One region of the Psychromonas aquatilis genome, then DNA from elsewhere that is predicted to be linked to it. Evidence: predicted binding sites of a transcription regulator. Region 1 holds the regulator's gene; each other region holds the start of a gene.

What was found. The regulator LexA, encoded in region 1, represses DNA repair genes until DNA is damaged. The targets are predictions, from matches to a motif close to TACTGTATNNNNATACAGTA.
Region 2: recN (DNA repair protein RecN) is a predicted target of LexA. The motif match lies at 2,259-2,278, and genes of this name have one in related genera.
Region 3: dinB (DNA polymerase IV) is a predicted target of LexA. The motif match lies at 2,248-2,267, and genes of this name have one in related genera.

The regions. Positions count from the first base shown of each region.
Region 1 is NZ_JBAKAZ010000015.1:34,261-38,933, reverse strand. Features, by position in the region: gene gspK (type II secretion system minor pseudopilin GspK) at 1-181, shown strand, start outside; gene gspL (type II secretion system protein GspL) at 174-1,373, shown strand; gene V6256_RS05870 (type II secretion system protein GspM) at 1,373-1,852, shown strand; gene V6256_RS05865 (type II secretion system protein N) at 1,871-2,620, shown strand; gene lexA (transcriptional repressor LexA) at 2,764-3,390, shown strand; gene V6256_RS05855 (SCO family protein) at 3,494-4,174, shown strand; gene V6256_RS05850 (GNAT family N-acetyltransferase) at 4,363-4,673, opposite strand, start outside.
Region 2 is NZ_JBAKAZ010000014.1:10,876-15,548, reverse strand. Features, by position in the region: gene dnaK (molecular chaperone DnaK) at 1-279, opposite strand, end outside; gene grpE (nucleotide exchange factor GrpE) at 577-1,161, opposite strand; gene nadK (NAD(+) kinase) at 1,302-2,201, shown strand; gene recN (DNA repair protein RecN) at 2,345-4,024, shown strand; gene lolB (lipoprotein insertase outer membrane protein LolB) at 4,219-4,673, shown strand, end outside.
Region 3 is NZ_JBAKAZ010000022.1:38,177-42,849, reverse strand. Features, by position in the region: gene V6256_RS07565 (YjiH family protein) at 1-419, shown strand, start outside; gene V6256_RS07560 (MarC family protein) at 442-1,041, shown strand; gene dinB (DNA polymerase IV) at 1,096-2,205, opposite strand; gene V6256_RS07550 (heavy metal translocating P-type ATPase) at 2,374-4,673, shown strand, end outside.

The DNA of each region.
Region 1 (4,673 bases):
AGTGCAAGCACAATTAAGTGTGACCAGTGATTTTTTTCAAATGAATGGCATAGCAGAATTTGAAGAGCGGGCAATGGCTTTAAAGTTATTACTCAAAGTAGAGAGTAAAGTAGCGACTACAATACGCTTCCAATATGCAGCAATAGAAGAAGTGGATAACTCGGAGACAATCAGTGAGTGAACAACTAATTATTCGCTTAGCAAGCGATCAACAACAAGCAATACATTGGCTAGTATGGTCTGATAGTGAAAAAGAAATTATTGCATCGGGTGAGCTAGAGAATGCAAATGCTTTAACGTTGTTAACTGAAAAAGCACAATTACGTAAGGTAATTTGTCTTACCCCGAGTGTTGATGTGACATTAAAATCAGTTGTTATCAACGGTAAGTTAACACGACAAATACAGCAAGCATTGCCTTATATTCTTGAAGATGAATTAGCCAGTGATGTGGATAAATTACACTTTTCAATTCTCAATAAATCAACTGGCCTTGTTGATGTGGCAATTTGTTATAAAAGTAAAATGCAGATGTGGTTAGATTGGCTGGAGAAAGCGGCAATCCCTTGCCTGCATTTTATTCCTGAAACGCTTGCTTTACCTGACGCTAACGAGCAAGAGTGGCAAGCATTGCAACTTGAAAATCAATGGTTGATAAGAGAGGGTACTTATCAAGCTTGGAGTTGTGATAACGAAATGCTCGCAGATATTTTACAATTGCGCCTAGCAGATAATAACGAACAGGTGATTAAAAGTTATAGCGGCATCCCTAGTCAATGCGTAGGGCAATGGAAGGCAGGTCAAATCATGCTGCCTATGCAGTTGCTAGCAGAAGGTTGTATTGCTAATAATTGCAATTTATTAACCGGTGAATTTAAAGTAAATAAACCTAATAACTTACATCTTGATAAGTGGAAGTATTGCGCTGTTGCAGCTGTCATTTTATTTGCCCTGATCGTGATTAATGCTTTAGTCAAAGTTCAACAACTAGAGACACAGACTGAACTTGTGAAGCAACAAGTAGAGACAGTGTATCAAAAAGCCTTACCTGGACAAGGTCGCTTGCCTTATACGCGGATTAAGAAAAAACTAAGAAGTTTATTAAACCAAGCTAATAGCAAAGCCCCTGAAACAGGGCTGTTAATTGTGTTAAATAATCTTATTCCAGCACTACAATCTATCCCGAATTTAAGCATTGAAAACGTAAAGTTTGACAGTAAAAACCAACAGGTGAGTTTAGCTATTAGTGCGGATAGCTTTCAGGCATTTGAACAATTAGTAGAAAAAATTCCTGCGCAATATGATGTACAACAAGGGACTTTAAATAATAATAAAAACCGTATTAGTGGCACTGTTACTGTGAGGGCTAAATAATGTTTGAACAAGTTAATAAATGGTGGCATAGCATTACAGAAAGAGAGCAAAAACTAACCCTTGCCTCTTTACTCGCTATTTTTATTGCGTTGGTTTATTTTAGTGTATGGCAACCGATTGCAGATAACCTAGCAGCGAGTGAACTCAAATTAAAAAATGCTCAGCAAACATTGCACTGGGTGGAAGTGAATGCCAATAAACTGGTTGCTTCAGGTACAGTTGTCAATAAAGTGGGAGAGAAACAAAATTTAGCGCAATTGATCAGCAGCACAGCTAAACGCAGACAAATAGACATCTCGCGCATTCAAGGTCGACAAAACAGTGTTAATCTTTTGATTAATCAAGTGGAGTTTAATGAGTTTGTTGCATGGATGACAAGTTTACAAAATCAACATCAAATACAGATACTAACGGCAGATCTAAGTAAAGATAAGGTACCTGGAATGATCAAGGTAAACCGTTTATCTTTAAGCTATTAGCATTACAAAAGGTTACCAATGAAATTTAAAATTGCATTACTCATTATATTTATCTACTGCATTACGCTGGTGGTTAAGTTACCTGCCGCTGCTGTAGTAGATTGGCTACCTCGCAATGTTGCTAAAGTAAATAATGTAACGGGTACTATTTGGCATGGGCAAGCTCAATCTATTTCTATTAACACTAAAACCAAGTTTGAAAATGTACAATGGGATATTAAGCCGATGTCATTGTTATCGCTAACACTTGAAGCGGCGGTATCATTTAATAATGGTCCAGATGCAATGTCAGGTAAAGGTGTGGTTGCCTATAATATGTCAGGTGTGAGTGCTTCTAATGTTATTTTAGATATTACTTCTGAGCAGCTAATGCATTATTTACCTAGACGTTTACCAGGCACCCTACAAGGTGACTTTTCTGTGGTGATAAAAGAGTTCAAGCAAGGGCAACCCTATTGTCAACAATTAGACGGTAATATACTTTGGCAAAATGCTAAGACCCTCAGCCAATATGGTGATATTAATTTAGGCCAACCTACTGCCGACTTAGGGTGTGCTCAAGGTAATGTGAGTGCATTTGTATCTCAAGAATCTGATCAGCTTGTTACCAATTTAGATATTGTATTAGGTAAGAATGCGATTTATGAGTTAAATGGCGAAATTCAAGGGACCGATAAACTTGCCCCTAAAATTGCTGATGCATTAAATTGGATTGGCCCTAAAAATACCGCAGGTGCAACGACCTTAACTTATACCGGAAAGCTATAATTGCCTCAATGGAAGCGTTATTATGAATAATAGCTTCCATTTAATGTTCCCTCGTTAAATAAAACCCTCTCTCTGACTAGTATTTATTCATGTATAAATATACACTGTGTTTGTTTACAGTTGATAATAGCGTGGAGAATCTAATGAAAGAGCTAACTAAGCGCCAAGGCGAAGTCCTAGACGTCATCAAAGATCAAATTGCAAAAACAGGCATGCCACCGACTCGTGTTGAGTTAGCCAAGATCCTTGGGTTTAGAAGTGCAAATGCGGCAGAAGAGCATTTAAAAGCACTCGCACGTAAAGGTGCAATTGAAATCTTATCGGGTACATCACGTGGAATTAAAGTGGTGACTGAGCATAAAGACAATGAAGAAGTTGCTGAAGGGTTACCATTAATCGGTAAAGTGGCCGCTGGTGAGCCGATTTTAGCGCAAGAGCATGTGGAAACACACTACGATGTAGATCCGGCTTTATTTCATCCTGCCGCTGATTTTTTGTTGCGCGTTGAAGGCGAAAGTATGAAAGATATTGGGATCATGGATGGTGATTTATTGGCTGTTCATAAAACTCAAAATATCAATAATGGCCAAGTGGTTGTGGCAAGAGTAGAAGAAGACGTGACGGTCAAGCGTTTCTATCGTGATGGCAAAGATGTCACTCTGAAAGCAGAGAACACCTTGTTCAACCCTATTAAGATCGATTTAGAACATCAAAGCTTTAATATAGAAGGTATTGCTGTTGGCGTCATTCGTACAGCTGACTGGATGTAATTATCGGTGAGCTATACGTTATTTTGAGTTGTTTATGTGCGATTACTGCTCGCTAAAAGTGTATGATTACGTTTTAATATTCTAATTTAGTTGAGTATCATAAATGAAATCTCTGATTATTTTTATTTGCAGCGTTGCGATGGTAATGTTTTTTGCTTTAGGCTGCTTTAAAGGAGCGGATGTAAGCGATGCTAACTACTCTGCTTTGCAAAGAGTCAATAAATCATTAGTACTGACACAGCCTCCTACTTCATTGCCTGATTTTTCTTTTGAAAAAGCAGGAAAAGTTGCCTTTACCAATGAGTCTTTACTCGGGAAGTGGACTATTTTGTTTGTAGGTTACACATACTGTCCTGATATTTGTCCAACGACACTGGCACATTTAGATCATGTTTACCCTGAATTAACTAATGATGATAAAACAACCACACAGGTTGTTTTTGTTTCCGTTGATCCTAACCGAGATAAAGCCGAACAGCTTGCTGACTATGTTAATTATTTTAATGCTAATTTTATTGGTGTAACGAGTACCCATAAACAATTATGGCCTTTTGTAACGCAATTAGGGTTAAGTTATAGCATTGTAGAAGAGGGTGATACAGATGATGATTTATATCTTATTGACCATAGCGCCTCTATTATTTTAATTAATCCTAAAGGTGAATTTCATGCAACCTTTAAATCTGAAGTTAATGCGCAAGGTATTAATAACGTTGATATGGATAAAATGGCAATAGATATTAAAGATATACAAGATAATTATAATCCAAGCAGTAGCGATTAGGTTGCTACTGCTTAATAATACCAATCACACTAATTAACTGATCTATTTTACTTGCTAAAATAACTTATTTCTTCGTTGTAATTTTCGCAAATAGAACAACTATTTAACTCAAATTACGCCTTAAACTAAGTCATTTTTTCTGCGCAAAATTTAGATCACTTATTTAATATAATTGGTATAACTTAATCTTATAGTTGTTTGGTCCAAAACAAGGCGCTACCAAACTCTGGATCAAGTTGATAATCTGAAAACCCTAGTCGCTTGTAAGCTTTACAAGCGATAGAGTTACCACTCAAGACCTCTAAGGTGATTTTGCAACAATCGCGTTGTTTTGCAATTTCTTCAATCTTCTCAAAAAGGTGCGTTGTTAATCCATTTCCTCGAAAGTCTACATGTACAACAACATCATGAATATTGAATAGTGGTTTACAAGCAAAGGTAGAGAAACCTTCTATTGCTGTTAATAATGCAGCTGGTTTATCTCCATTAAATACTAAAA
Region 2 (4,673 bases), on a different contig from region 1:
GATAATGTTGTAAGGCATGATTTTAATATCACGTTGTACTTCTTCATCTTCAAAACGACGACCGATAAGACGTTTGATTGCAAATAAAGTATTTGTTGGGTTAGTTACAGACTGACGCTTAGCAGGTTGACCAACTAACGTTTCACCATCTGTGTAAGCAATGATTGAAGGAGTAGTACGCTCGCCTTCTGCGTTTTCAATGATTTTAGCTACATCACCATCCAGTACAGAAACACATGAATTTGTAGTACCTAAATCAATACCGATAATTTTGCCCATTTTACTTTCTCCACACATATTAATATTGTTATTTGTTTAGTTGACTCTCTGCGTATTCGCAGTGTCCGTTTCATACTTTCATATATAAGGGGCTATTTTCTTGTTTCAAGGGTAACTGATAAAAAAATTGAATTATTTTTAAAAAAATTAAAAATAATGTTCTTAGGCTGGTCACTGCAAGCAATTATCAGCAGAAAAATAAATAAAAGGCAGCAACAAACAGATCGGTTTAGCAACAAAACAAAAAAGGTGCCGAAGCACCTTTTATAATATAGAAGTAATTAATACTTAATCAGATTATTCAGCTGCTTTAGAAACAACAACCATAGCAGGACGAATAACTTGGCCGCCCGATAACTCATAACCTTTTTGCATAACAGCAACAACTTGGTTTGGTTCAACACCTTCAACAACTTGCATGCTCATCGCTTGATGTTTTTCTGGGTTTAATGCTTCACCGATTGGATCGATTTGTTGAATGCCAATGCTAGAAATCGCTTTTAACAATTCAGTTAGTGTCATTTCAACACCATCTAACATAGGTTTAATTGCTTCATTTTCTTTATCAGCGTGTTGAATCGCTAATTCTAAATGATCCACAACCGGTGTTAAGGCATTAGCAAAGTTTTTTAATACAGATTTACGACGACTCTCTGCATCAATACCTGCTTTACGAATTTCATTTTGAGCAAAAGCTTGTGCACGAATCACTTTATCTTTCTGTTCTTTTATCTCTTCTTCAGCAGCAGCTAATTTTTGAGTTAACTCTTCAATCAACGCCGCATCAGTATCAATTGACTCTGTTACATCAGCTTCAACATTTTCATCACCCAGTACAGATTCAATTGTTTCATCTACTGTTTGTTTTTGTTCTTCACTCATAATTTAATCCTACTTGATTTTGTTTAGGTCACTTTTATAGCCTCTATTATGGGGATAGTAATAATAGTTTCAAGCCTGTTAATAAAAACATTTTTACAGGGTATACTAAAAACCTCTCAATTTTAGTTAACAGGCATTTTATGAGTCGCGACAATAAACAACAAGGTGAGTTCAAAACCATTGGTTTAATTGGCAAACCTAAACATAGTGAAGCATTACAGACCTTAACTAGCTTATATCAATTTTTACAAGCTAGAGGCCATAATATTGTTGTTGATGTACGTCTAAGAGGTGATTTTGAAGAAGCCAATATCAACTATGAAAATTTAGTTGGAATTGGCCAAAAATGTGATTTAGCAATCGTTGTCGGAGGCGACGGTTATATGCTCGGCGCAGCTCGCGTCTTAGCACGATTTGATATTTCAGTTATCGGAGTGAACCGAGGTAATCTAGGATTCTTAACAGACTTAGATCCTGATGATTTTGAGCAACCACTAACAGAAGTACTTGAAGGTAATTATCAAACTGAAAACCGTTTTTTACTCGAGGCTCAGGTTTATAGTCATGGCCATTTAAAAAGCAGCAGTACCGCAGTTAATGAAGCGGTATTACACCCAGATAAAATAGCCCACATGATTGAGTTTGAAATATATGTAAATGATAACTTTATGATCAACCAACGTGCAGATGGCTTAATACTATCAACACCAACCGGTTCAACAGCTTATTCTTTATCGGGAGGCGGTACTATTTTAACCCCTAAATTAGATGCCATTAGCTTGCTACCGATGTTTCCTCATACCCTCAATAGTAGACCTGTAGTGATTGATGCTAATAGTGTTGTCCGTTTAAAACCGGCATTAAGTAATACTACCGAAATGCAAATTAGCTGTGATAGCCACGTTAATCTTTCAGTTTTACCTGGTGATGAAGTTATTATTAAAAAAACACAGCATCAACTAAAATTAGTACACCCTCAAAACTATAACTACTTCCATGTTTTACACACTAAATTTGGATGGGGACACAAGCTTTACTAGATAACATTACACTGCATTAAAAATGTATATTTAGCATAAAATTGGCAAACAACACTTTACTGTTTAAAAAAACAGTACTAAACTGTGTTTTTAAACAGTAGTTTATTATAGTTGTTGTAATATCATCATAGGATGCCAATTTTATGCTAAGCCAATTAACTGTTCAGCACTTCGCCATCGTAAAATTTTTAGAGCTTGATTTTCACCAGGGAATGACCACTATCACCGGTGAAACAGGCGCAGGTAAATCAATTGCCATTGATGCATTGGGTTTATGTCTAGGAGCAAGAGCCGATGCCAGTATGATCCGTCAAGGCACAGATAAAGCAGAAGTCAGCGCACGTTTTAACCTTAGTGATACACCTAATGCATTAGTCTGGTTAAAAAGTAATGATCTTGAAAATAGCCTAAGTGACAATCCCAATGAATGTTTATTACGCAGAGTGATCACCAAAGAAGGACGCTCACGCGCTTACATAAATGCCATCCCAGTGCCTTTATCTCAACTAAAAAGTTTAGGGCAATTATTGGTTAATATTCATGGTCAACATGCGCATCAAAGTTTATTACGCAGCGATATACAGCTTTCTATTATTGATGATTACGCAAACCACCAACAATTATTACAAAAAGTAAAAGATACCTACCAAGGTTGTCACTTTCTTCAAAAGCAATTACAACAGCAGCAATTAAGCCAACAAGAAAAGCAAGCCCGCAAACAACTGCTTGAATATCAAATTATTGAATTAGACGAATTTGCACTAGGTGAGGGCGAGTTCACTGAAATTGAAACTGAACATAAAAAATTAGCAAATAGCGGCGCATTACTTGAAACAACACAAGTCAGCTTAAACTTATTAGCAGATTCTGATGAAGTAGATGCACTGACATTATTACAAAAAAGTATTTCTTTGCTGGAGTCTCAAGTACAACACGATAGTCAACTAGAAGGCATAGTCACTTCATTACAAGAAGCGGTGATACAAGTTGAAGAAGCAGGCTATGAATTGCGTCAATATAGTGAAAAACTAGAATTAGACCCTGAGCAGTTTGAACAACTTGAATCTCGCTTAAGCCAAGCGATGACACTATCTAGAAAACATCAAGTTCAACCTGAGATGTTGTACGATTTCCACCAAAAGTTAAGTAAAGAATATAAACAGCTTAATAATAGTGAAGCTCAAATTGAACAGTTAACGCTAGAGTTAGAAACAGCGAAACAAGATTATGCAAAACACGCTCAAAAACTTAGCCAAAGCCGCCAACGTTATGCTAAAGAGCTCAGCAAAAAAATCACTAAGAGCATTCAAAAATTAAACATGGAAGATGGACAGTTTGAAGTCGCCATGACACAACATAGCGCTGATAGTTTGAGCCCATTGGGGATTGATGGCATCGAATTTCAAGTCGCAGCGAATGCTGGTCAAGGATTACAAAATCTAGGAAAAGTGGCTTCAGGTGGTGAGTTGTCGCGCATCAGCCTAGCTATTCAAGTTATCATTAGTCAACGCGTAGCAACCCCTACCCTCATTTTTGATGAAGTTGATGTGGGGATCAGTGGTGCAACTGCAGCAGTTGTAGGTAATTTATTACGTCAACTAGGTGAGAGTACACAGATATTCTGTGTAACACATTTACCACAAGTCGCCGGTAACGGACATCAACAGATGATCGTTAACAAGCACAGTGATGGCAAAACAACTAATACCAATATGCAATTATTAGATGAAACACAGCGTGTAGAGGAATTAGCAAGACTACTAGGTGGAGATAGTATTACCGAACATACTTTAGCGAATGCCAAAGAGTTGTTAATTAATTAAACAACTATGCCTTGAATCAGCAACCTATTGCTTGGTTATGGATAATCAAAACAGATTGACCTAAAACATTTTTTTATTAAATCCTTGCCTATCGGTGAGGATTTTTTTGTTTTATCAAGCAAGTGAATAAGAACAAAGAGTTCAGTAAAATAATTTGTTATATTAAAAGTCTCTATTAAAATTGGCTGAACACAATGAAAAAAATCTTACTCACACTAGCAGTATTAACGCTCTCTGGTTGTTCTTTAATGCAACCAACTGAAGATCAGGCCACTGACAGCAATTTAAGTTGGGAGCAACAACAAACAAAGCTACAGCAATTAGACAACTGGACTCTCACCGGTAAGCTCGCCATTTTCACAGAAGATGATCGACAAAGCGCTAATTTATACTGGCAGCAAAAATCTAATAATTACGATATCCAACTCTCTACTTTTATCGGCACTCGAGTATTACAAGTCAATAAAGATGGACCACAAGTTAAGATTATTAACAGTGATGATCAAACCTTTGTAGGAGAAGATGCCAATACACTGATACAACAAATTGTCCCTGGATTAGACCTGCCTATCGCATCATTACAACAATGGATAAAAGCAAATCCAATGGATGCCTCATACCAGTTAAATGATCAACAACAGGTAAGCGA
Region 3 (4,673 bases), on a different contig from region 1:
ATGGCTTAAAGAATGTGATTGATATGTTATTTGGTGTATTACCTGTGGTGATGGGCATTGGTACTATTGCATTAATGATCGCTGAATACACGCCTATTTTTCAGTATTTAGGTGCACCATTCATTCCATTGTTAGAATTACTGCAAATACCACAAGCAGCAGAAGCATCTACGACTATTGTTGTGGGCTTTGCAGATATGTTTATTCCTGCTATTTTAGCAGCTCAAATCGAATCAGATATGACACGCTTTATCATTGCCGCGATGTCTGTAACACAATTGATTTACATGAGTGAAGTGGGCGCGCTATTACTGGGCAGTAAAATTCCCGTTAATATTACAGAACTATTTATTATTTTCATTTTACGTACGTTAGTGACATTGCCTGTTATTGCCGGCATTGCGCATTTAATTTTTTAATATAAATTGAAATAGAAAAGATATGGATACTACACTTTACCTACATGCAATAACGGGTTTACTGGTTATTATCGATCCAATCGGATCGGCATTAATTTTCAACTCATTAACTGCTGGTAGTGATCAAAAATACCGTAATCTAATGGCGATAAAGTCAGTGATCATTAGTGGATTTTTACTGATTTTATTTGGTAATTATGGTGAGGCATTGTTCTCTCATTTAGGCATTAATATTAACTCTTTACGTATTTCTGGTGGGTTGCTTTTATTTTATACGGCATTTCATATGATCACGCAGGAGTTAAAATTCACTAAGGCAGAAAAAGACACTGATATTTCAGTGTTCCCTATGTCTATTCCTTTGTTAGCAGGTCCAGGTACTTTAACATTAGCCATTTTATTATTTTCACAAAATACAGAAAAAGGCAGTGCAGTTTTATCCGTGAGTGCGGCAATAATAAGTGTATTATTAATTACCTTTACTGCCATGATTGCATCTAAATACCTTAAAAACATCATAGGTAAAACCGGTGATGAAATTATACGTCGTTTCTTAGGTGTTGTTTTAGCGGCATTAGCTATCCAATTTATCTACGAAGGGATCCGTAATATTTCTATGTAGTTGTGCTGTTTAATATTGTTATGTAGCTTTTCTATATAGTTTAAATGTATTCATTTATTCATCAATCAAGCTGAGCTGTATTGATTGTTGTTCAGACTTTTCTGCAATGCCTACACTTAACCCTAGTAATCGAATCGGTTTATTAGGGTTAAGTGTAATTAATTGATGCAGCAGTTGCTCAAAAATAGCTTGGTTTAGTTTTGAATACTTACGTTCACTGCTTTTAATCGTAAAATCACTGAATTTTAATTTTACACCTAGTTTAGTAATCACCTTATTGTCTAAATGTTTCTCTACCCTAGCTTGTAACCGTTGATAAAAATCAGCCAAGTGTTTAGCACACTGTGCTTCGCTTATTAGGTTATGCTCAAATGTCCGCTCCACCGCGACTGACTTACGTTCTCTATTGGGTTGTACAGGACGTAGATCGATACCTTTACTATACGATAACAAGGCTTTGCCTAACTTACCAAAACGCGATAACAGCTGAGACTCCGGATAAGCAAGAATATCTGCACAAGTAAACAAGCCCTTTTCAGCTAAATGTTGCTGCCCTACTTTCCCTACTCCTGGTATTTTTTTAAGCGGTAATGTGGCAATGAATTGATTGGCTGTCGTAGGGCTAATAACAAATTGTCCATTTGGTTTATTTTCATCAGAGGCAATTTTGGCTAAAAATTTACAATAAGAGATACCAGCAGAAGCTGTTAAATGAAGCTCACTTTCAATGGCTTTTCTGATATCTTCAGCAATATAAGTCGCAGAGCCATGAAACATTTCACACTCACTAACATCTAAATAAGCTTCATCTAATGATAAGGGTTCAACTAAGTCAGTATAACGGTAAAATATTTCACGCAATTTTTGAGAGACTGCGACATAGCGCTCCATTCTGCCCGGTACAATAACTAATTGCGGACACAACTCCCGTGCTTTAAACACAGGCATCGCTGAATGTAAGCCAAATTGCCGTGCAATATAGTTACAGGTAGATAACACACCTCGATGTCTACTTCTGCCACCAATGGCTAAGGGAACATGCCGGTATTCGGGGTGATCACGCATTTCCACAGCCGCAAAAAAACAATCCATATCAATATGAATAATTTTACGTTGTGTCAACTCCGGATGACTAGCATCTGCTTGCTGATGGCACTGCCCCATACTCATTCGACCTTAAACGACATGAAAAGAGATAATAAAGATAACTGTTTATAAAAACAGTTATCTTATGATAAATAATTAATATTTCAAGCATAAAGAAATGTTTGACCTTACCCTTAGGGGAAGGGTTATCCTTTTTCTATTCTTTTAATAACCTAGTGAGTTAATATGAGTGAACAACAAAAAATCTCGTTCTCTGTTTATGGAATGAATTGCGCTAGCTGCGCAAGTACACTTACCAAGGCATTTGAAACGCTACCGAACATTCAGGCTAACGTAAACTTCAGTTTAGAGAAAGCAAGTTTAACTTTTGATAAAACGCAATTAAGTGAACCACTTGCGCCAGCAATTAATCAAATATTATTAGATAAAGGTTATCAAACAGATTATGAAACCTTAGTTTTCAATGCCGATTGGTCATGCGCAAGTTGCGTAGAAAAAACCGTAAAAGCTTTGAAAAAACATCCCTTTGTTATTGATGTTAAAACTAATTTGATCACTAAAACGCTATATGTAGAAACACTACAGAGTCTGGTCAACGCCGAACTAATACAAACATTGATTGCGATCAGTCCATATCAGTTAGAGCAAAAAGACAACCATAGCTCACAACAAAAATTGATAAACAAACAACAACAAGAAAAACGTTTATTTCGTCGTGAAAAAATCAGTTTATTGTTAGCTTTATTATTAAGCTTGCCCTTCTGTATTGCGATGATATCGATGTTTATCAATGATACTCAATTGTTAAGCCCAATAATGCAATTCGCTTTAGCATCGCCTATTCAATTTTTAATTGGAGCGCGCTTTTATAAAGGTGCATGGCAAAGTATCAAGAACTACACCACTAATATGGATGTATTAGTGGTATTAGGGACTTCTGCCGCCTATTTCTTTAGTGTCTACTCGATGCTCAGTGGTCATCACACTCACCTGTACTTTGAAAGTAGTAGTTTAGTGATCGTGTTAATTCGTATTGGGAAATATTTAGAGTTTAAAGCGAAAAAATCCAGTAGCCAAGCAATCGCTTCTTTAAATCAATTACAGGCCATTGATGCGCAGGTAAAAAAAGGAAAAGTGTTTAAAACCGTATTAATTGAACAAGTACAAGTGAACGATCTTGTGCAAATAGCTGCTGGCGATAAAGTACCGGTTGATGGTGTTATTGTCGAAGGTAGTAGCTATATTAATGAATCATTATTGACTGGTGAAAGTAAGCCTATTTTAAAAAATACTGACGACACTATTTATGCAGGTACGATAAATGGTGATGGCACGCTCTTAATTAAAACAACCGCAGTCAATGAACAAACTAAATTACACCATATCATTTCGCTGGTTGAGTCAGCGCAAATGAGTAAAGCGCCCATCTTACAATTGGTTGATAAAATAAGCGCTGTTTTTGTCCCTGTCGTGTTAAGTATTGCTTTATTAACCTTTGCGAGTTGGATGTTAATTGATGGTAACTTTGAAGCCGCATTACTGCATAGTGTTGCCGTATTAGTTATTGCTTGCCCTTGTGCATTAGGGCTAGCAACCCCTACTGCTATGGTTGTCGGTACTGGTTTAGCTGCGCAGAAAGGTATTTTAATAAAAGACCTCAATACGTTACAAATGGCGCATAAATTAGATTATATCGCCTTTGATAAAACCGGAACCTTAACCAAAGGAAAAGTAGGGTTAGAAAAAGTAACCGCTTTGGATAGCGACTTTTACCCTATTTTATTGGCATTACAAACAGCCAGTAAGCACCCCATTGCTAAAGCAGTGGTTGAGCATTGCCAATCACTGGAGGTTGAGCCAAAACAGCTCACCAACATACAAAGTATTCAAGGTGAAGGTATCACTGCCACATTAAATGGTGATAATGTATATGTCGGTAATGAGAAAATCCTAACACGCTTTAAAGTCGATAAAGCAACACAACTTGCTACCCATGCTATTAATGTAGCCGAAGATGATAATGTCATTTATGTCGGATATAAAGAGAGCATAATTGGCTTCTTTTTAATCGCAGATCAACTACGCGAACAGAGCCAACAAGCGATTACAGATTTACAAAAGCTCGATTTATCGACCTTGATGTTAAGCGGTGACAAGTATCAAGTGGTTGAAAAACTCAGCTCAGAACTTGGTTTAGATGGATTCTATGCACAACAATCACCACAACAAAAACTTCAGCATCTATCGAGATTACAACAAGATCATTTAGTCGCGATGGTAGGAGATGGAGTTAATGATGCGCCTGCCCTAGCACAGGCCGATGTAAGTATTGCAATGGGCGGCGGCAGTGATGTTGCTAAGCATACTGCGTCAATGACCTTGATGCGTGATGATCCGCGCTTAATCGCCGTTGCAATCAAGTTATCCAGATATACTTGGAGAACGATTAGACAAAACTTATTTTGGGCATTTATCTTTAATACTATTGCTATTCCTGCTGCAGCGCTTGGTTATTTAAACCCAAC